One region of the Halodesulfovibrio marinisediminis DSM 17456 genome, then DNA from elsewhere that is predicted to be linked to it. Evidence: riboswitches for the same ligand, from Rfam matches in the RefSeq annotation. Region 1 holds a riboswitch; the other holds the start of a gene.
What was found. A riboswitch is a leader RNA that binds a small molecule or an ion and turns the genes downstream of it on or off. The one in region 1 is predicted to bind cobalamin.
Positions count from the first base shown of each region.

Region 2: it holds a riboswitch for cobalamin, as region 1 does, so the genes downstream of both, BUR09_RS08425 (ribonucleoside triphosphate reductase) here and BUR09_RS09740 (sirohydrochlorin cobaltochelatase) in region 1, are expected to answer to the same signal.

Region 1 covers NZ_FSRG01000005.1:386,933-398,190, forward strand. The annotation lists gene BUR09_RS09705 (energy-coupling factor transporter transmembrane component T) at 22-747, opposite strand; gene BUR09_RS09710 (LexA family protein) at 875-1,315, shown strand; gene BUR09_RS09715 (Y-family DNA polymerase) at 1,312-2,610, shown strand; gene cobI (precorrin-2 C(20)-methyltransferase) at 2,893-3,606, opposite strand; gene BUR09_RS09725 (ABC transporter substrate-binding protein) at 3,606-4,586, opposite strand; gene BUR09_RS09730 (ABC transporter ATP-binding protein) at 4,498-5,295, opposite strand; gene BUR09_RS09735 (FecCD family ABC transporter permease) at 5,295-6,362, opposite strand; gene BUR09_RS09740 (sirohydrochlorin cobaltochelatase) at 6,365-7,258, opposite strand; cobalamin riboswitch at 7,431-7,607, opposite strand; gene BUR09_RS09745 (nucleoside recognition domain-containing protein) at 7,643-8,725, opposite strand; gene BUR09_RS09750 (sigma-54-dependent transcriptional regulator) at 9,234-10,934, opposite strand; gene BUR09_RS09755 (hybrid sensor histidine kinase/response regulator) at 10,938-11,258, opposite strand, start outside.
Region 2 covers NZ_FSRG01000005.1:74,910-86,167, forward strand. The annotation lists gene BUR09_RS08420 (PFL family protein) at 1-176, shown strand, start outside; gene BUR09_RS08425 (ribonucleoside triphosphate reductase) at 255-2,321, opposite strand; cobalamin riboswitch at 2,498-2,654, opposite strand; gene BUR09_RS08430 (hypothetical protein) at 3,108-3,494, shown strand; gene BUR09_RS08435 (helicase C-terminal domain-containing protein) at 3,567-6,356, opposite strand; gene zwf (glucose-6-phosphate dehydrogenase) at 6,544-8,145, opposite strand; gene gnd (phosphogluconate dehydrogenase (NAD(+)-dependent, decarboxylating)) at 8,154-9,053, opposite strand; gene BUR09_RS08450 (metallophosphoesterase family protein) at 9,450-10,184, shown strand; gene BUR09_RS08455 (protein kinase domain-containing protein) at 10,203-11,258, shown strand, end outside.

The DNA.
Region 1 (11,258 bases):
ACGAATAAAGAAGAGATCGAATTAAATGTGGTTTAAAATAATTGGGGAAAATACTGCCAGAAGAATGCAGAGGGAAATAATAACTTCGGAGAAACGAAACGGAAGTGATGTACTCCATGCCGCTGGTGAATCCAGTTTGCGTGCTGCAACTGCAACGGTTTGCGTCCATGTTTTTTGTGCACAGATACGCAGTACTGCCTGCGGGACAAGAAGGAATTGCTGCCACTTTGACCGTGGAGGATTTCGAAGTGTTATGGCCTGTAAGACCTGTGAGAATGTACGTTGAATAAGTGGGATAAAATGGATCATAAGCGCCAGACTTAATGCAGGCTCCCAACTTCGTTTGCCAAGTATCGGGCGTAGAAACCATGAAAGTGCAAGCCCCAGCTGTCTGGCAGAGCTTGTTGTGGCAAGCAGTATGCCTATTCCAATAAGGATAGTCAGCCGCAGTGCCAGAACACCAGCTGCCTGTAATGCTCCTTGGTAATCTGGCGCAATACCTTGGATGAGTGAAGTGCAGTCCAGCGCAAATTTAATTCCTGCCCATACGATAATAAAATAAATGTATGTTGCGATGGCTCGACGACCAAGAGCAATGTGAACACGGTTGGTTATACCGAGGATAAGGATGAAGCCTGCATAGGCAGAAAGTGCATACACGGGAACATGCCATGTAAGAATACCTATCGTGGCAGCAAGGATGATCTTTAAACGGGGATCAAAAGAAGAAAGAGAAAAAGTTTTCATAACTACGGTCGCGTATAGTTGAATGTGTACATATGCCGTCGTTGCACTCGCGTGGCCGGTATCTCTCACGTATTCTATTGTACATAGAGTCAGGCTGCAATTGCAGTGTACGAAGTGAGGTACCTATATGAGAAGAAGGACAGATTATCCAGAAAATAGCACAAGAGCAGATGGATATGGTCAAATGCACACGTCTTGCGCCCATGCCGGTTTTCCGTCTCCGGCTGATGATTATCTGGAGGGGGCGCTCGATTTAAATAAGTTGCTTGTGCATAACGCACCAGCAACATTTTTTCTGCGCGTGAAAGGAGACTCCATGACTGGTGCAGGAATTCATACAGATGATATTCTTGTGGTGGATCGGTCTGTATCCCCGACACATAATTCAATTGTTGTTGCTGTGCTGAATGGTGCTCTCACCGTAAAACGTCTGTGGCAGAAGAATGGGCGTGTTGCGCTTATGCCGGATAACCCGCGTTATAAACCTATTGAGGTAACACACAACGAAAGTTTTGAAGTGTGGGGCGTTGCCACGTCTGTCATTCATTCACTTAGGAAGAAACAGTGAGCCTAGCTGCCTACGCATTGGTAGATTGCAATAATTTCTACTGCTCGTGCGAACGGGTGTTTCGACCTGACCTTCGCGATAAGCCTATTGTGGTTCTTTCGAACAACGATGGTTGTATCATTTCACGTTCCAATGAAGCAAAAGCGCTTGGTGTACAAATGGGGGCGCCGTATTTCAAGCAGAAGCCATTTCTCAAGCGCAACAACGTAACGGTATTTTCCTCCAACTATCCATTGTATGGCGATCTTTCTGATCGGGTTATGAAAATACTTAGAACGTTTTGTCCTGATATGGAAGTGTACTCCATTGATGAAGCGTTTCTGCGACTTGATGGATTTTCTACCTACAACCTCACAGAGTATGCACAGCATATCCGTAATACAGTCTATCAGTGGACCGGTATCCCTGTATCTATCGGCATTGCTCCAACAAAAACTCTTGCAAAGATCGCTAGTCATATTTGCAAAAAAACACCCAAGTCATCAGGTGTCTATAATATGAATGATAAATGGGCGCAGCCCGCACAGATAGATGCTCTGTTAGAAAATGTTCCTGTAAGCGAAATTTGGGGCATTGGTCGCAAGTCTGCGGCTAAGCTTTATCGATATGGTGTAACGACAGCAAGGCAGTTACGAGATAGAGATAACGCGTGGTTGCAAAAAATGCTTACAGTTACGGGGTTGTATACTGCTTTAGAATTACGTGGGGTTTCTTCAATTGCTCTTGATGAAGCACCAGCAGCCCGTAGAAGTATTCGGTCTTCCCGTTCCTTTGGCAAACCGGTAACAGAGAAGACTCATGCTCAGGAAGCTGCTGTTGCTTATACGGTTCGCGCCGCAGAAAAGTTGCGTCGTGAAGGGCTGCTTGCCACAACAATTTCTGTTTTTATTAAAACAAGTGTCCACCGGCCCGGAGATCAGCACGCTGAGTATTGCACCCATACTTTTGATAAGCCTACAGACTTTACTCCGTTATTTGTGCATCATGCATCAGAAATGCTTCAAAAAATTTTCCGAGCTGGGCATCAGTACCAAAAAGTAGGTGTGCTTCTTTCTGGTTTGGAATTGAAGCGCAATCAGCAGGGATCATTGCTAGAAGTTGTTTCTACAGAATCACAACGACAGACTGAAAGTGAAGCACGGCTTATGCACGTAACAGACGCCATTAATAAAAAGTTCGGACGTGGTACTGTCCAGTATGCAGGTGAAGGACTAGGGCAGCCGTGGAAAATGAAGCAAGAAAACTTGTCGCCTAAGTACACAACCGATTGGAGCAAGCTACCGGAGATTTATTAGGTTTTTTGTATCCTATAACATTCTCTTCATATGTGAAGGAGATTGGTTACAGAATTGGTCATGTGGATTAATAGGTTAGCGGCTTGCTAATGAAAAGGCCGTCCATCAACACGGAGGACAGCTTTTTTTATTCTATGAAAGGGCGTGGAGCATAAGCCGCAAGGTTGAATAAACAACGGGCTAGGCTCGCAGATAAAAGTCGTTGGAGATTTTTAAGAACCTTTCTAGTAGAAAGGTTCTTAAAGCCCCGCTGGCAAGCGCCGTCGGAGACAACGAAAACATCTACTTTTTCACAGGAATAATCATGTGAGAGAAGTAGTGTGGCTTTTCTGGAGCATCATCAATATTGCGGGCGATGATTTCTCCATCCATTCCGAGTCGAGAGATAAAGATTGCGGACTCTTTTCTGTCTGTTTCTTGAAGTAGATTTTTGAGTTCTGCAAAGTTCTTATAGGTCTTGAGGATAACGGCGTTATCTACGTGACTCAGGAGGTTTTTTGTGTCTTCGGTTGCGCGCACGCCTGATGCAAGTAGCAGGTTTTCGCCGGATTCACAGAGAATTGTTCCGGTGCGCGCTGCGGAAGCTTGATAGGAAGTGATGCCCGGTACCACGCAGATATCAAAGTTTGTATCAAGAGCTTCGAGTGTGCGCTTCAAGTAACCGAATGTGGAGTAGATGAGCGGATCGCCAAGGGTCAGGAACGCACAGCTTTTACCTTGCTTGAGCAGGTCAGCAACGATTTTTGCGTTGTGTTTCCATGCTTCCATTAAGACTTTTTCATCACGGGTCATCGGGAACCCGAGCTGGACAACTTCAACATTCCCTTTCATGTGCGGCTGTGCAATGGAGAGTGCCGTTGAGTAGTCGTTTTTTGTAGATGAAGCAGCAAGAACGATATCGACGTCTGCTAATACCTTGGTAGCTTTGATTGTAAGTAAGTCTGGATCACCAGGGCCAACGCCGATGCCGTAAAGTGTGCCTAAGGAAGCGGGCATTACATGTCTCCTGAAATATGGGAAGTCGGTTGCATGCGGTTCGGATGCAGTAGTGCTGCCAGCTCTTCTACGGCGGATACGGCACGGGGGCCGGGACGTGAATAGCTGGATTCATCAATAACATGGACGCGGTTGTTTTTCACAGCAGAGATTGTGCGGAAATGAGCACGTTTTCGTATTGGCTGTGGATTCGGATTCATGGCACCTTGTTGAATAAGGTATACTTCCGGATCACGCTTGATGACTTCCTCTTCGTTTATGCGAACCAATTTTATAGCGGCATCCATAATGTTGATGCCGCCTGCATGGTTGATAATATCATTAACAATGGACGCATTTCCCGCACCGAGAAGGTTTGGATAGCGTACTTCAAAAAAAACAGATGGCTTGTGTTCAGTGTTTTTGAGTAGTTGCTGAACATGATCAAGCCGTGCTTGCAGATTGTTGCATACAAGCTCTGCCTGCTCTTCGGCACCAGTCAGCGTACCGAGGCGTTTTATGACAGAAAAAAGTTCGTCAAATGTGGTTATAGAGAAAAAGGCAACTGGGATGCCAAGCTCTTCGAGCATCCGGACAGACTCCAGTGCTTTTTTCCGTCCACCCATCTGGAGCACAATGTCTGGTCGCAGGCCAGCCACAAGCTCTGGATTGGGGCGCATATGGGTTCCAATAGAAGGCTTTGAAAGAATAGAAACTGGTAACGCATCTGCCTTTGTACGGGCAATAATGGTATCTTCTTTTCCAAGCTCTGCCAGCATTTCATTAAATGCTCCATACAGCGCAATGATTCGAGTTGCAGGGCGTTGCAACTCGATAGTTCTGCCAAGATCATCTGTGATGCTGACAGGCGTGGGTAGAGTTTCCGATGTGGAATTACTTGCGAGAGCTGTGCTAGCGAAAAGTAGCAGCAGAACCGGGAGTAAAAAATGCTTGAGGCGCATTGGTAACCGGATGCCTGAATGTATGGATTGGTGTGTCATAAATTGTCGTTAAGTTTTCGTCGGTAAAAACGTCTTCAACACTGCCGTCCAGAATAACGCGTCCGTGTTTCAAAAAGATAAGGCGCGTACAGTAAAGGGCGGCAAGGTTGATGTCATGAATTGCAGCAACAACGGTGGTTCCAGTGCTGTGTCGTTGCTTCAGCAAGTCAAATATTTCGATGGTACGGGCAATGTCGAGACCGGAAGTCGCTTCGTCTAAAAGCATGGTGTCTGCTTGTTGAGCAAGAGCACGCGCAATTAACACTCGTTGAAACTCACCGCCGGAAAGACCACGTGCTGACCTGTATGCAAAGTCGTTTGTAGCAGTCTCTTTCATGCAGGATAAAGCAATTTTTTTGTCTTCAGCACTATATCCACCAAGGGCGGATATGTAGGGGTATCGCCCCATAAGCACTAAGGAGAGTGCTTCGATGTCTGGGGTTTCTCCAGTGTATTGCGGCACGGATGCAATTTGTGCGGCGCGCTGTTTGGGTGGAATCTGTAATAGACTCGTTTCGTTCAGAGTAATAGCCCCTTTCAGCGGTTTTTTGACTCCGGACAATGACAGCAGTAGTGTCGTTTTGCCGCATCCGTTTGGCCCTAGCAGCCCTACCATTTCTCCTTGCTGAATAGAAAGAGAAACATCATGCAGCACTGGTGTGTTGGCATATCCCGCAGAAAGATTGTTAATGGTAATATGTCCTGACATTACTGGCTGCTCCGTTTCATAGTGCGATGCAGGAGCAGGCAGAAGAATGGTCCACCCAGAAGTGCTGTCACAACGCCTACAGGTAATTCAGCACCTTCAGGCAGGATTGTGCGTGCTAAAACATCTGACCATAGAAGAAGCAATCCGCCGATAAAGGCAGAGCTTACAAGTAATGGTCTGTGCTCACCACCTTGTATAAGTCGTACCAGATGCGGCACTACAAGACCGACAAATCCGATAACACCGGAAACAGCAACGGACGCGCCCGTGATCATGCTGGCTCCAATCAGAAGCCATAGGCGAACACGGCTTGCGTTCATTCCTAGTTGCTGTGCCTGTGTTTCTCCAAGTGAGAGGATGTCCAGCTCACGGGAGAATCGCCAGATAATAGCAATGCCTAAGGCGTACCAAGGAAGAATGAGCTGTACGTGTTGCCATGTTCTTCCTTGAAGGCTTCCCATAATCCAGAACACAATTGATGCCACAGAATCTTCATCAAGTGACTTGATGAGTGATATTAGTGCGGCAAGAAATGTAGCGACTACAACACCGGCAAGCACAAGGGCATCGCGTTTGAGTTGTCCGCCTATGCTGCCAAGAGTGATAACTGCCCCGAGGGCAAGAAGAGCACCAATAAGTGCGGCAAGAGGAACAACTCCAACTCCGGCAAGGTGCGGGATAGCACCTGAAAGACCAAAGAAAATGGCAACAGAGGCGCCGAAGGCTGCACCACTAGAGACACCGATTGTGAACGGGTCAGCAAGCGGGTTGCGCAAAATTCCTTGAAATACAGTGCCGGAAATGGCAAGGCCGCTTCCAATGAGCAGCGACAGTATAATTCGGCTGAATCTGATTTCCCACACTACAATTGAGTTGGTAGTCTCAACAGACTGCGCGCCTGAGAAGATATGTTGTACAAGAGTGCTGAATGCTTTTTGGAGCGGGATATCAAGCGGTCCGTACGCAGATGCCAGAACAGCAGACACAGCACAGGCTAACGCTGTGAAGCTGGCGAAAAGAGCGCAACGGCGAGCGCGGCGCTGTGCGATGTCTACTGTTCCAGTCATAATTACTTAGAGTCCAGAGCGGTAAATGCTTCTTTCAAGTGCGCCACCCACAGGGCAACAACAGCATCGAATTCGCCAGTACCTTTGATTACAGTCTGTACCTTGAAACCTTCTTTTTTAAGAATGGATTTCCAGCTGTCGTCCTCGTCGCCAGCCATATCGTTGCGTGCGTGGTCGCCTGCTACAGACATAAACGGCATGAGCCATACTTTTTTGATACCTTTTGCTTTCAGGCTAGGAATGATGTTGTCGAGAGTCGGGTAGCCTTCAACAGTGCCAACAAAGATGTTGGAGTCCTGTTCCTGAAGGTAGGTAGCAAGACCCGGGTAGTAGATGTTGCCTGGATCGTGGGTGCCATGGCCCATAAAGATAACTGCTTCGTCTTTTTTACGTTCAGCAGGAATGGTTGTAGGCAATACTTTAGCCACTGCTTCTACGTCAGCAGGGGAGTTTAACAGCGGTGTGCCTACAGTAACGTGACTGATGCTTTTAGGCATGCCGTCGAATGCAAGAGCGGTTTTTGTGATGTCAGAAAATTCCTGTCCCGGAATTGTATGCAGGGACTGAACAGCAACATGTGTAAAGCCTTCATCACCCATCTGCGCGAGGGCAGTAGCAGGAGAAGGTACAATCATATTTTCTGTCTTTTTAATCTTATTACGGATCATCGCAGCAGAGTACGCCCAGCGGATTTCGGTATTCGGAAATGCTTTGGCAACTTCTTCACCGATGTTGTCTAAAGCAACACGGGCTTCAGGTACGGATGTACCAAATGCTACGAGCAGGATGCCCTTTTTAGGAGTTTCAACGTGTCCGTGACCTGCAAAAGCTGGGAAAGACAAAACGAGAACAAGGGTAACAGCGAGTAAGAGTCGCAAAAAACGACTGCGGTTCATGGCAAAAAGCCTCCAAGTTTGGGGCGGGGACATGACGCATGGATAGTGCGAAAGTACGCACTGATAGCGAGGTGTGTTTTGCTGGACAAGGCCCCGTGTCTGCAAAACTGTGCCTGATATTCACAGCTTCGGAAAAGAAGATGGTTAGGAATCCGAAGACAGAACTGTGTGAATATCCACAAAGTCTCAGGCAGGTCTTCCGGCTTGTTCCTCTTTCTCCGACCTTCCCAGAAAAACCAGTGGCACAATGTGGAGAAAGATTAAACAGAACTTACGGCGGCGGGTCCGCTCCCGACTTTAACGGGATTCCCTATTAGGCTCTATGAGCACCTGAAGTGAGGTACTTTATACGTAATAAAATTGAGTGGTCAAGAATTGAAATTATTATCCTACTATCCAAAGATATAAGGCTGTTACAAATATAAGGCTGCTTATGCGCAATACTTGGCTCATGAGCAGCATTGGAAACCCAATCTTAAAGGAGAATACACCTGTCTGCGAAGGAAGCTGATGACGTAATGCGCGGATTGGTGTGGCCACAATTGTTCCAAGCACAAGTGCAAGAACAAGTTGTGACGTTGTGAGCGCTCCGCCGTCCAATAATGCGCCAGCTGCAGCAATACCTGTTGTGAATTCAGCAGCAACGGCAAAAACAACAACACTGACGGCCTCAACAGGAAGGTAGGCAGATGTAACCCATCCGGCAGCAGTTGTACGCATGTATTCAAACATTCCGGCCTGATTTAATGCATAGATAAGAAAATAAACAGGTGCTGTAATGGTACAGATACGAATGAACCGCTTTCGAAATGCACCTAATACTTTTGCCGCGGTAGTAGTCCGGAGTTCAGGCTGCCTTTCTAGCGAAGGTGCGGTGGAATGAGGTGTCAGTTTGATTCTGGTCCAGATAAGTAAAACTAAAGTACGCAGTAGTGCGGCGATACCATTTAAGGAAAGGTAGATAATACCAGCTGTTCGAGTCATCGGCACAATAATAAAGAATGTAGTGGGAAGGTGCAGGAGAAAAACAGGCAGCCCTGTGTTAATTAGATAGCTCAGCTTCATTTCTTGCAGGGAGATTTTTTTTTCCTTCCAAAATGTCATTAGCATCGTGTTGGCAGCGGTTCCGGAGAAAAATGCCGTAGTGAATGCCGCACCAGATTCATCTTTAAGGTTGCCGAACCGCATAAGAGGGCGCACCAGAGTGGCAAGAAGCGGCGCCCAGCCCATACCTTCAACAGCGATGCCGACAATAAGGCCGATCCCCAGAAATCCAAGCATACGCAATAGCGGACGTACAAGCCCCGGCCACGCTTTGCCCCATGAGAGCAGGCTTGGGTCATTGGTCAAAATGACAGCTAAAGCCGTTAGGCAGCAGATTGCTGCAATGATGAGCGCTTTAACCGGGCTTTTAGCTTTGCGTTTGCGTGGCGTGGACGTTGATGTGCTGGTGGATGCGTGTGACATGAAATCTCCTTGGGGTGGTGGTACGCCACACCAAAAGTAATTTCAAGTAGGTGAGTTGTTATGTGTAATAGGAACCGTCTTAGTTAAAGATAATGAAACAGTAGGTTGTTACAGAAAAAGAGTAAGTGGCTTTTGTCACAAAAAAAATCGCGCTACAGCAAGCTGTAGCGCGTATTTTCAATCGACAAAGCGATCAAGGAACCGGATAGCTTTCGCCGGTACGAAAAAAGTAGCTTCCCCTAACTTTGTCCAACACATGGGGAAGTTTCCTTTTCAGGAGCAGACCATTTCTCCTGCACTCCCCTCTCTATACCAAGAAGCGTGCCATTTGTCATAACCTATTAATACGCAAGAAAAAAAAATAAATTAATAGTAAGTGATAATGGTTGTCGATGCGAGATGTAGAGAAAGTTGGCTGAATGTCCGTGGTTGCGGACAAAGGCGTCCGCGATTACGGACATGTTTTTTGGTTTTGTGCAGATTTGCGGACAAGTTTGGCTATAAAAATTTATTTTTTGACAGTGTATTTTTTTAGTAGGTCGTATAAATATGAGCGTGATAAGCCGGATAATTTACACGCCGTTGCTACCTTTCCATCAGCTAACGTCATGAGATTTTGAAGATATTGAGTGAAGATCTCATCTCTGAACTCGAAAAAAGGCTTGATGGAGTCAGGTGAAGAAAGAGTGTCCGCAATCGCGGAATTTCCTATTTTTTTGTCCGGATAAGCGGAATCTTGTCTGTAGTGTTCAGTGCCAGACTGTGAGGATATGGGTGCAGCAAGAGAATGCTCCCCTTGTCGAGGGAGTTCTGAAGAGTGAACTTTGTTGTTAGATATTCCAACGGAGTTTGGTTCTGCATTTGGGCGTAACGATGGTGGTGATTGCGGATGAACAAGACGTGGACGTGTTTGCTCCTTAGGAGAAGAAGCAAGTCGTACTGTGTAGTTGTCCAAGCCCTGCTCAGCGTCGGAGATAGCGCAGGAAGCTCCTTTGTGCAGTGGGATAGGTGGTTCTTCACGTTGTGTTCTATCAGCGGCAGCGCGGGCAATATTAATACGAATGTGATCCGGCAAGTGACGGCTGAAAATTTTAGGTGTGTCTTTTGATGCCAACACAGCACGTTCAAGAGTGTGGATCAGTTCACGCACGTTACCTGGCCATGGATATTTTTTGGCGATGTCGAGGAGGTCTGGAGAAATTCCTTTTGCCGGCATGCCGTATTTACCACAGAGCTGCTTTACATAGTGTTCTATGAGCTTGGGTAAGTCGTCTGCTCTGTCCCGTAACGGCGGGAGTGCCATAACAACCGTACGGATTCGGAATAGCAAATCACTTCGGAATGTACCGCGGGCAACCATTTCATCAAGGTCTCTATTGGTGGCGCAGATAAGACGGAAGTCAGATGTCTTTTCTGTACGTGCGCCAACAGGGCGGAACCTGTGTTCCTGAAGAACACGAAGAAAAATTTTCTGCATGGCAAGCGGCAGTTCACCCACTTCATCAAGAAATAGGGTGCCGTTGTTTGCCTGTGCGACAAGACCTTCCCTGTCCTTATCAGCTCCGGTGAATGCACCTTTGCGATGACCGAAAAGAATGGAACTGGCAAGCGTACGAGACATTGACGCGCAGTCCACAGCCACAAACGGACCTGTAGCTCGCAGGCTGTTTTCGTGGATAGCGCGTGCGAATACTTCTTTGCCTACGCCGGTTTCTCCAAGCAGCAAGGCTGACGCATCAGATGATGCTGCTTCAGCTACGAGAGACAGACATTTTTTAATGCCCGCACTATTACCGATAATTCCACCGCGCTTCAGTTTTACGGCACCGTTTTTCGTTGGGCGTTTTCCCCTGTAATCAATGGCGCGGATGAGCGGAAGAACCATGCGGTCAACAGTGCTTTGTTTTTCCACATAATCCCAAGCACCGTTGCGGATAGCTTTTTCTGCTCCGTCCGGTGTTGGGGTTCCTGTCATTACGATAATCTCAGGGTGTCCACGCATTGCGTTGAATTGTGCAATGGCAAGGAGACCGTTGCCATCTGGGAGCTGGGTATTGAGATACACAATATCTGTGTCATGCTTGCGGCCGGAGGCAAAAGCTTCATTTAAGGATTTTACTTGCTTGCTACGATGACCAAGGCCCGTCACAATAGATGATAGTGTTTCGGAAAAAACTGGATCGTTATCAACGATGAGGACGCGAGCCATTGCCTACTCCTGATGGTCTTCAAGTGCGGACTGCACAAGCTGGAAAATATGATTCGTGTCGAGTGGCTTATGTGTCAGTGTCAGCACGCCAGCACCGAGAGCTAGTTCGTTTGTAATCGGGTCTGTCGGGTCTGCACATAAGACAAGACGTGCTGCCGGATGCACTCCGAGTAAGATGCGGGCAAATTCCAGCCCGTTCATTTGCGGCATGGCAAACGTTGAAACAATCAGGTCAAACGTATCCGGTGATTCTAGGAAGAGTCGCAGGGCTTCTACACTGCCGGAAACAGCTTCAATACGGTAACCCAGAGGAACAAGTAGGCT
Region 2 (11,258 bases), 310 kb from region 1:
GCAAAACAACTGCTGTGCGCATTATTCCTGTTCCGGGAAAAGGTGTTGGCGATAGCGTATCCTTTGGCGGTCTTCTCGGTGAAGCCCAGATCATGGCTGTACCGGGCGGTAATGCAGAGTCGTTCATTAAGCTTGGTGGCCGTATTCCAGCGCCAATCCATAGTTTGAAAAACTAGGTCTGTTTTTTTACTAAATAAAAAGCCGTTCTGCATATGCAGAACGGCTTTTTTTATACTTGGGTTATGGTGGACAGGCTAGCAGCCGCAGTCGGTAAGTGCGGTGAGAGCGTATTCCTGACGCTGACGGTATTCTTCCTGTTTACCTTTGTTCCAGCGTTTTACTGGGCGGTAGTAGCCAACAACGCGGGTGTATACTTCTGCTTCGCTGCCGCAAGTTGGGCAGTTGAAGTGTTCACCGTTGATGTAGCCGTGTTCCTTACAAATGGAGAAGGTCGGAGTTACGGAGATGTAAGGAATTTTGGTATTGCTCATAGCTTTGATGAGGTAATTCTTTACGCTTTCCGGTTCCGGTACAGCTTCACCGAGGAAGGAGTGGAATACGGTACCACCATTGTAGAGGGTCTGCAGTTCGTTCTGGTGCTCAAGAGCGTAGAATACGTCGCTGGTAAGACCTACTGGAAGCAGGGTGGAGTTAGTGTAGTATGGTACTTCGTTACCGGCAGAGATAATGTCTGCGTAGAGTTCTTTGTCTGTTTTAGCCAGACGGTAACAAGTGCCTTCACCCGGAGTTGCTTCAAGGTTGTACAGGTTGCCGGTCTCTTCCTGGAAACGCACGGTAAGAGCGCGCAGGTGGTTGAGAACACGGCGCATAAGGCGCAGACCACTTTCAGATTCGATACCTTTACCGAGCAGGTTGAGGCAAGCTTCGTGACCACCGATGAGACCGATGGTGGAGAAGTGACCTTTGTAGCCGTTTTTGAGGTAGCGACGAGAGAATGGGAACATGCCTGCTTCGAGGTTCTGCTGGCAAAGTTTGCGTTTGAACTCGAGAGATTCTTTTGCCATTTCTGCGTATTCTTCAACGAGGTCGAGGAAGTCTTCTTCGTTGTGTGCAAGGTATGCAAGTTTAGGCAGGTTCAGGGTAACAACACCGATAGAACCGGTGAGGTCGCCAGCGCCAAAGAGGCCACCGGTTTTTTTGCGGATTTCACGAAGATCCATCTGCAGACGGCAGCACATAGAACGAACATCTTCCGGATTAAGGTCGGAGTTGATGAAGTTCTGGAAGTACGGAACACCGTACTTGGCAGTCAGTTCCATAAGAAGCTGAGCTGGTTTAGAATCCCAGTCAAAGTCTTTGGTAACGTTGTAAGTCGGGATAGGGAATGAGAAGATACGACCGTCTGCGTCACCTTCGAGCATAACCTCAAGGAACGCACGGTTAATCATATCCATTTCTTTCTGGTACTCGCCGTAGGTTGTATCCTGGAACGCACCACCGATGATGATTGGTTCGTTTGCAATGTGTGCAGGAACAACCATATCGAAAGTAAAGTTGGTGAACGGGCTCTGGCCACCCCAACGGGAAGTAGTGTTCAGGTTGTAAACCAGTTTTTGGATCTGCTGACGAACAGTCGGGTAATCAAGATTATCGAGACGAATAAATGGCGCAAGGTAAGTATCAACGTTGTTGAATGCCTGTGCACCGGACCATTCGTTCTGCAGTGTGCCAAGGAAGTTTACAATCTGACCGCAAGCGGAATCGAAGTGTTTTGCAGGAGCAGAACAACAACGTCCTTCAAGGTTAAATCCTTCAAGGAGCAGGTCGCGAAGGCTCCAGCCGGAGCAGTAGCCTGCAAGACCAAAGGAAAGATCGTGAATGTGGAAGTAACCGTGAGTGTGTGCCTGACGGATTTCTTCCGGATATTTTTCGAGCACGTAGCGAGCCTGAACAGAGCCAGCCATATGCAGGATGAGACCCTGGAATGAATGCCCCATGTTGGAGTTTTCGTTAACGCGCCAGTCGCTACGGTCAAGGTAGCTTTCGATCATGCTGGATACATCGAAGTAAGCCTGATCCTGAGTACGCATTTCACGGCGTTTTTCACGGTAAATGATGTAACGTTCTGCTACAGCGTACAAGCGAGCTTCCATGAGCACTTGCTGAACAGTATCTTGAACTTGTTCTTGCTCAGGGGTTTCGACATTTGCAAGTTTTTCTTCGACCTTACGTGCAAGTCTTTTTGAAAGAAGTGGGTCTTTAATACCACTGCTTTTGAGTGCTTTAAGAATAGCTTGGGCAATTCGTTCGAGGGACCAAGTTTCGATGCAACCGTCTCGCTTCAGAATCTGTTTGGGCATTACAACTCCGGACGTCATAAAAAGTGCATGGCAAAAGAAAAGCATGCGAACAAAACGCATGCATTGCGTCAGCAATTCGACATCTTGCAGCCTGGGATGTGTACGTAGCGACAGAACCCCAACGTACGCAGGCACAGGTTATGAATTATTTTGATTGAATACCGGTAGTACGCTCTGTACCGGTAGAACTTCAGGAAGGGAGCTGGCTTTCTTACTCTCATAGTTGCGTGTATCTGCCTCAGAGGAGAGGAGTAAGATTACAGCGGCAGGACCGCACCGGATTTTTACCGGATTTCCTTTGCGCCTTTCGGCTCCTGAAGGAGTATTTTTTGGGTGCCCAAGAGCTAACAAAAACCCACTTCAGCATCAAGTATCGAGTTGTGAAATAAGGCTAAATTAACAAGTTATCCACAAGGTAATTTGTCGAACTTTATGAAAATTTTTTTTTACGCACAAATTAAATTTGTTCCTTGAAGTGGCACAGCGATAAACGTGATTGTTCACTCACAAAAGGTTTCTTACAGTGACATGAAAATTGCTCGAAAAGCCCTGCAAACTGTGACTTGAGTTACGTAAAATGAGAAGAAAAGCGGTTACAGTTGGGTGTTGTGTTATTCTAATTAGTTGTGCTTTGGCTTTTAAAAGATGAGTAAAGTGTGTAAGAAGTGGTGTATTCACTTTTTTAACACATGGAGGACGGTCTGGTAAGAATCATGTTGTTACCGTTTCCCATGAATGATTGAGTGGGTGGCATTCCATAATCACGATAGAAAACAGGGAGAGAACATGAGAGCATTGGTTATGGCGTTAAGCCTCATGCTTGTTGCGCAGGTTGCTGTAGCGGCTTCTAAGAAGAGCGAAATAACAGTTAATGGTAATTACAAGAATAAAATCCAGTGCGGATATCTTGCTCTTGAAATGCGCAAAAATGAGGCTGCCAAGACATACTTCATTGAAGGTGAAGCAATGTTCAAAGAGCAGAATCCTGAAGCAACTGAACTGGATATGGCGAAGGTCTTCGCTTATGAACGTGGTTTTATGCATGGTTACCTTGCCGGTCAGATGGGATCTATTTCCTCAATGGAGGAAGTGAACAAGATGTTTGCTCATGCATATGAAGAGATGTGTACAAACTCTGCTGGCAAATCAAAGTCGAAAGGTAAGAAGAAGTAGTGCGATATTTAATAACTAACATGTGCTGATTATGAAAACGCCCTGTACAGCGTATGTACTGGGCGTTCTTTTTTATTCAGCTTTCTTCCAACTTCGCCCACGATGGCGTTCAGGAATATTCCTCATCCCCTGAATGATCTGGCAAGGGGCCAGACGTTGATTTTTTAGCAACCTGTTGTCCAGAACCACTACGAGTCCGGAATCAGTCTCACGTCTGATGAGCCTGCCTACCCCTTGTCTGAACTTTATCGCTGTTTCGTATCGATAGCGTTCCCAGAAAACTCCGTCAGGAAGGAATCTCTTTCGGGCATCCATAAGCGGAGAGTTAGGTGCAGGAAATGGCAGCCGTGTAATGACAACCTGAGTGAGTGTATTGCCCGGGAAATCTACACCATGCCAGAACGTTTCTACACCGAATAAAACGCTTTCTCGCGTTGTTCTGAATTCTTCAATAAGCGCGGTTGCTGGCTCACCTTTTCTTTGGAAAAGAAGTGGGTAGCTGCCATCATACGTAGCTTCCAGATTTTTTCGAAGGGCTTCCAAGTCCTCATAGCTGGCGCAGAGTACAAGAGTCGCTCCGTCGTTGTATTCAATAAGCTTTGGCAGCACGCTGAGAGTGTATTCTAGCCAGATTTTTTTGTGCTCGTAGAGAGCACTTGGAGCATCTGAAGGAACAACAAGTGAATAATCCGGTGTAAAAGGTGGGGCTACGCGGGCAACAAAGCATGGTTTTGGTGGTGCTTCTTTATCTGAAAATTGGAGAAGATCACTTTTACCCAGTCCTAAGGTCCGTCTGTACGGGGTGAAGCTGGACTGGTGGGTGAGGGTGGCAGATGTAAGAATTATGGTGTCGCGTTCTTTGATTATGGATTCGCGGATAAAGGCTCCCATGTATACTTGTCCGCCGCAGAGAATCCAGTTGCGTGGAAAAACATGTACAGAATTCCATGTGCCGTCTTCGTGCAGTCCTTTACGAATCATCATAAGGTTCACGCTGACTTCTTGGAGCAGCGTGCGCATTGTGCGGCAACGCGAGATGGTTTTGTATCCTAAAGGAAGGTCTTTCGCTTTTTTTCCGGTAAAGAACGCAGAAAGTTCGTGGATGCGCTCCAGATGTTTGTTGAGAATCTTCAGGTCGTTTACCACATCGCCTTGTGTAAAGGCCTTGTGCGCAGGCGTAACAGGTACGGCTCCGTAAGCTGCTGCCTGATTCATTTGTTTGAACTGGTCACGCAGGGCGTTGATTTTGGTGATGGTGTAGGCAATTTCGCTAACTACTGCTTCTGCCTTAAGTTCTACTGGTTCAGGTGTGGATGGAGCCAGAATAAGCTTTCGGCATTGCTCACGAAGGTAGCGGCAGTAGAATGAAATATCCGAAGTGGAGACTTCCGGACTCAAGGTTGTGCGAACGGCATCTTCAAAGTGGTTTGCTTCGTCGATAATGCAATGCTTGAACAAATCACTCAACTGCGGGTCGCTTTCCATCAACACCAGCTTGTTGTGGTTTGTGATGACAAGACGTGATTGCGCTGCCTCAGCAGTAACAATGTTACCCGGACATTGCTTGTGGGTACTGAAGCAGCCGCTTCCTGCTGAAACTTCCTGTGCAAAATTACTTAAGATACGTCCTTCGTCGAAGTAGGCACGCATACGCGGCGAAATATCGTCTAAGTCTGTAATGCGATAACGGTAGCAGATGTTCGCAAAATAAAGCCACGCGAGCAGTTCTACGCCGTTCAGCAGTGGAGAAAGAATGTCGTTGAGCTTGTGAGCACAGACGTAGTTTGATTTTCCTTTGATAAGGGCAACAGGTATATCGTTGTACTGCCCAAACAGTTCTCGGCAGGAATCCAGCTCGTTTCCGTACAGCTGTTTCTGTAAGCTCTTTGTGTAGGTGGCGATGGCAATACGCTGCGAAGGATTGCGCTTCAAAAATTCCATGACAGGAAGCAGATAGCCAAGAGTTTTACCTGTTCCAGTGCCTGCCTCGATACAGGCAACGGCGTTTGTGTTGATAGCGCGTGCAACATGGGAAGCGTAGTCAACTTGCGGTTTACGGACAGAGTATCCCTTACGTTTGTGGGCAAGCTGCTCGTAAAGTTGTTGAATTTCGTCTTCGGGCAGTTCCCGATATGCTTCCGTTTGAGAATCTATTTTTTCTTTTTTGGGAGCTTTTTCCAGAAACTGCTCCCAATCTGCTGTTTCCGATTTTGATGCCGGAGTAATGAGCGAAGTACCAAAATAGTCTCCATAGTGCTCAAGCATGTGACAGCAGAATGTACCGAAAAGCGTGCTGCTTGTGCCAAGGTAGTAACGCAGGGCACTGGCTGCAGGGAACGATGTGTCATTCAGGACAGTGCTAAAGAGATGTTTGAGCAAATCGACGCAGAGTTCTGCTCCTTCCAGCGCAGAAAAGCTGATTTTTTGACGCTCCTGCTTATGGATATATTCCCATAGGGACTTTGCTGTGGCTGCACCAGTCCATGGCATAAAGTAGTCTGCCAGCAGGGCGGCATCAATGATGCGCTCGTTGTTGCAAAGCGGTTCCAGTGAGATGATGTGTCCGTTTGGAACGTAACCTACGATATGATCAACACCTTCCAGAAAATCCTGAAGATGGCCGGAAACAGTGATCTCGTCCGGTGCTTTTTTTAATTTTGCTTCTCCAAGTTGCGAATGGGCAAACTCTCGCGCACGGAGTTTTTCGGAGCGGATATGGGAGGTGAACTCGCTTACAGTAGCATCTTTGGAGATGCGTAACGCAGCAACGGAGTAGATTCGCTTCTCACCGTTGCTAAGGCTGCGTTCATGCCCGAAGACAATGGCAATATCTTCGATAGGAGTAGTAAAAGGACGAAACATTCCTCTGGCATATCAGAAGCAAACAAGGCTGTCAGTTGTGATTTATTACGAGCAGTTTTATTACGTTAACCCCTAATGTTGTCTAGCATAATGACAGCCGAGATGTTGTCTTTTTCGTGTGGGGAGAGAGCCCCATGTTCGCCAAAGGCAATAAAAAGGCAGCGTTAATGCTGCCTAAAAAATTATCCTAACGCCTTACTAAGAGCGGTTTGGCTAGACTCTTAAAGTGTGTTCCATGTTCATCAGGTGGGTTGCGCCATTGATGTCCATTTCGAAGTAGTAGGTCGTCCGATGCTTTTGGCCCCCATGAGCCTGCCTTGTATGTTTGCAGCGGAGATTTTTCTGGATAATTGCGCCAGAAGTTGAGGATAGGGTCGATAATAGTCCACGCAGCTTCAACGCCTTCACTGGAAAGGAAGAGTGTTCTGTCGCCAAGCATGCAGTCGAGCAGCAGCCGTTCGTAGGCATCCTGTGGAGCGACGTCGAACACTTCTGAATACTTGAATGAGAGCGACAAGCTCGCCATGCAGGATTTCGGTCCCGGCTGTTTAGTATGTATTGTGAGATCTACACCTTCATTTGGCTGGATCTTCATGACCAGGATGTTTGCCGGCATCTCGTGTTGTGATTCAAATCCGAACAGGGAATATGGAACCCGTTTGAATGTGACTGCAATTTCTGATTCACGCATATGCATCCGCTTGCCGGAGCGAAGATAAATGGGCACTCCCTGCCAGCGCCAGTTGTCGATGTATAGTTTCATGGCCACAAAGGATTCAGTGATGGAATCAGGATCAATATTGGCTTCCTGACGATAATCTTGAACGGCTTCGTGGTTAATTTCTCCCGCTGTGTACTGAGCGCGGACAATGTTGTCCTTCAACGTACGTTCTGACCATGGACGTATTGCTTTTAACAGTTTTACGCGCTCATTCTGTACGTATTCAGCTTCAAAACGTGTTGGTGGTTCCATAGTGACGAGCGAAAGCATCTGTAACATGTGGTTTTGGAACATGTCGCGCAAACATCCTGCCTGTTCATAATAGCCCCCTCTGTGTCCGACGCCTACGGATTCTGCTACGGTGATCTGGATGTTATCAATGAATTTTTCGTTCCAGAGAGGTTCGAACATGATGTTTGCAAAGCGGAGCATTAAAATGGATTGTACTGTTTCTTTGCCGAGATAGTGGTCAATGCGGAATATTTGTGACGGGTTGAGCATGGAGCAAAGATGGTTATCCAGATCAAGTGCTGACTGCAGGTCATGACCGAATGGCTTCTCGAACACGACCCGTGCCCACGGATTACCTTTGTCTCCTTCCACAGTTAGTCCCGATTGTGACAAGCGACTTACAACAGTAGAATGTAGTTGTGGAGGAAGAGCGAGGTAAAATAGTTTGTTTTCTTTTTTTGTGTAGTCGCATTCACAAATGGAAGCTTTCTTTTGCAATTGTCTGTAGGCTTCTATGTTGTTGTAGTCTCCAGATGTATATCTGCAGTGAGACAGAAATGAATCAATGATGTGCGCTTCGCTATTTTTATGCGCATCAGTGAGCGCTTTACGTGCTCGCTCGCGGAAGTCATCATCACTCATTTCAGTACGTGCAAAACCCAGTATGTAGAATTTCTCAGGCATGAGTTGACGTACGTAGAGATTAAAAAGTGCAGGCATGAGTTTTCTGTAAACAAGATCACCCGAGGCACCGAAAATGATTATCCCACAGCCGTCCGGTTTCAATTCTTCGCACGGCGTGTGGGATGGAGTCATTGTTGCTTGAATGTTAGGCATGGGCATATCTATTTTGTTTTTACAGGATGTCCGCCAAACTCTTTGCGTAACGCTGCAAGAACTTTATTTGAATATACGTCACCCTGACGCGATTCAAAACGTTTGAAGAGCGATTGAGCAAGCACAGGGGTGGAAACCCCGTATTCAATACTGTTGAGTACAGTCCAGCGTCCTTCGCCGGAATCATCAACGTAGCCTTTAATTGAGGAGAGGTCAGGATCTCGTTTGTAGGCTGTTGTGAGTAGCTCAAGTAACCAGGAACGGATAACGCTACCTTGTCCCCACAAGTCGGCAATGCCACCTAGGTCAAGCTTGTCGAAGGGGCCATTGTGCATCAGGTCAAAACCTTCGCCTATAGCTTCCATCATTGCGTACTCAATACCGTTGTGCACCATTTTGACAAAATGACCTGAGCCGACAGGACCAACGTGTTTCCAGCCACGTGGTGGAGCCAGTGTGTCAAAAAGTGGTTTTGCACGACGCACGTGACGATCTTTTCCGCCTACCATGGTGCAATATCCTACTTTTAATCCCCATACTCCTCCGGAAACGCCGGCATCTATGTAACCGCAGCCTTTTTGGTAAAATGCTTTTGCATGTTCCAAGTCGTCTTTCCAGTAGGAGTTGCCGCCTTCGATAACCATATCATCAGGAACAAGCGTATCTAAAATTTCTTTTAAGGCCATGTCGGTGACGTTTCCCGCGGGCAGCATGCACCATACAACACGCGGACATGTAAGTTTTTGTATTGCTTCTTTAATTGATTCTGCTCCGATGGCACCTTCGTTGACCATGGCGGTAACTTTATCAGGAGAGCGATTCCAAACTACAACTTTATGGCCACCTTGAAGAAGACGGCGGGCCATATTCATTCCCATTCGACCAAGACCTATCATTGCTACTTGCATATGATTACCTCTGAAAAAGTAATGTGGTTTCTGGTAAAAGGAAGAATCCATATTTGAGTATATGTCTCTGATGTGCTTCTGAGGGTAACAGGCTAGGTTCTAATAATTTTTCTATGTTCTGTTATGTTTTGAAAAAATACAGAAGTAATGAAGTAATAATGTCGGGCATACAGAAGAAACACACTCTTCACCGTACGTGAGCTGGGCTGTTAGTGCAATTTGCTGCGGTTATAAGTAACGTTGATATGTGTGGGAACGTTGCTTTTTAGATTTGTTTTTTGTGATTTGTACAAATTACAAAGAGTGATTTTTTGTATTTGATTGGCGAGATTAATAGAGGTGGAAACGGCGGTATTACACTTTGTCAGCAAAAACAGTTCCTGATATGCTTTTCAAATGCGAATCGTAATTCTGTCAGATATTCACGCAAATTATGAAGCCCTTATCAGTGTGCTGCATGATATTGCACGGACTTTTCCGGATGTTTCTGAAATAATTTCCCTTGGGGATATTGTGGGGTATGGGCCTGACCCTGAACTGTGCGTAAAAACTGTTCAGGAGCACGGTATACTTTCTGTTGCTGGAAACCATGAATTAGGTGTTGGGCGCAAGAAATACCGTTCCTGTTTTAATAAGCAAGCTGCTGAGGTAGTTGATAAGACAGCGCAAATGTTATCTGAAGCGTCACTTGAGTATCTGCGTTCGCTTCCTCTTGTGCTTTCTCGCCATGGCTCGTTGTTTGTCCATGGCCTGCCACCGCGTTCTGCATTCCAGTATGTTTGGGAATTGAATAAAGAAAGAGTTCTTCTAAAATTTTCGCGTTTTTCTGAACAGATTGCTTTTATGGGACACACGCATGAGCTTGGACTTATTCGTTGTTCGGATGGCGAAGTTGAGTGGAGTGATCTTAAAGAGGGAAAATATTCTCTAGATTTTATCAGTCGGTATATGGTGAACGCAGGTGCGGTGGGACAACCGCGAGATCGTGATCCACGTGCAAAGTATCTTGTGTGGGATACTGAGACCCACGAGCTTATTGTTCGGTGCGTTGCGTATGACCCCACAGAGACTATTGCCAAAATGAAAGAACGCGGACTGCCGGAACGATACGCCATGCGTTTGCTGTCATAGAGTTACAGGAAGAGATACATGAAAATTGGACGTTATACTGTGTGCGGCCTGCTTGGCAGAGGCGGAATGGGGGCTGTGTTCAAAGCCCGTCAGCCGATAACTGGGCGCATTGTTGCTTTGAAAGTACTTAAGCCATCAGAGATGATGGAGTTTCTTGTTGATCAGGAAGAACTTGTTGAGCGTTTTGAAGCAGAAGCCCGCATTATGGGAAAACTCGATCATCCTAATATCGCTGCTATATGGGATTATGATGTAGCCGACGGCACGCCGTTTTTTGTTATGGAATATTTTTGCCGTAATCTTGGTATGGTAATCGGTGAAAGTTATCGAGTGGAGGCGCCAACGCGTAAACTTCCGCTTACCACCGCTGTGTCCTATGCGTCACAGACTCTTGATGCGCTCTACCGGATGCATCAGGCAGGGATTGTGCACAGGGATGTGAAGCCGTTTAACCTGATGATTACAGGACTTGATGAAATCAAGCTTATTGATTTTGGTCTGTCGCGGCTTCGCGGCGAGATGAAGCCTACGTCTGCCGCAAAGGGAGAACGTGTAGGCTCCCCGTACTATGCCGCTCCGGAGCAGGAGGCAGCGCCGGACAGTGTAGATGGAAGATCAGATATTTTTTCTGTAGGAGTTATGCTGTACCGAATGCTTACAGGGGTGTTGCCTACAGACGAAGCACTGTATACAAACAATATGGCTCCGCGTGCCAGCCAGTATTCTCTTGATTTGAATAGCGAGTGGGATGCTTTTTTTGATACAGCTATGGCGGTTGACCCGGAACAGCGTTTTTCTACTGCTAAAGAAATGCGTATTGCGCTTGATGTGTTGGTGGAAAAATGGCGTGAACGGGTTGATAATGAATGCCGGTTTATTGATGAGTTTGCGGAAATACCGCCGTGCCCGACAGATACCCCTGTTATGCGTACAGAGGGTGTTAAAGTACGTCTTGCTAATGCGCAGCAGGCCTTCGGGCTAGACTCATTATGGCGTCCTGATTGCGTAGGAATGGCAGACCTTGTTGATAATGAGGATGGAACCGTTACGGATGCTGCAACTGGAAAAATGTGG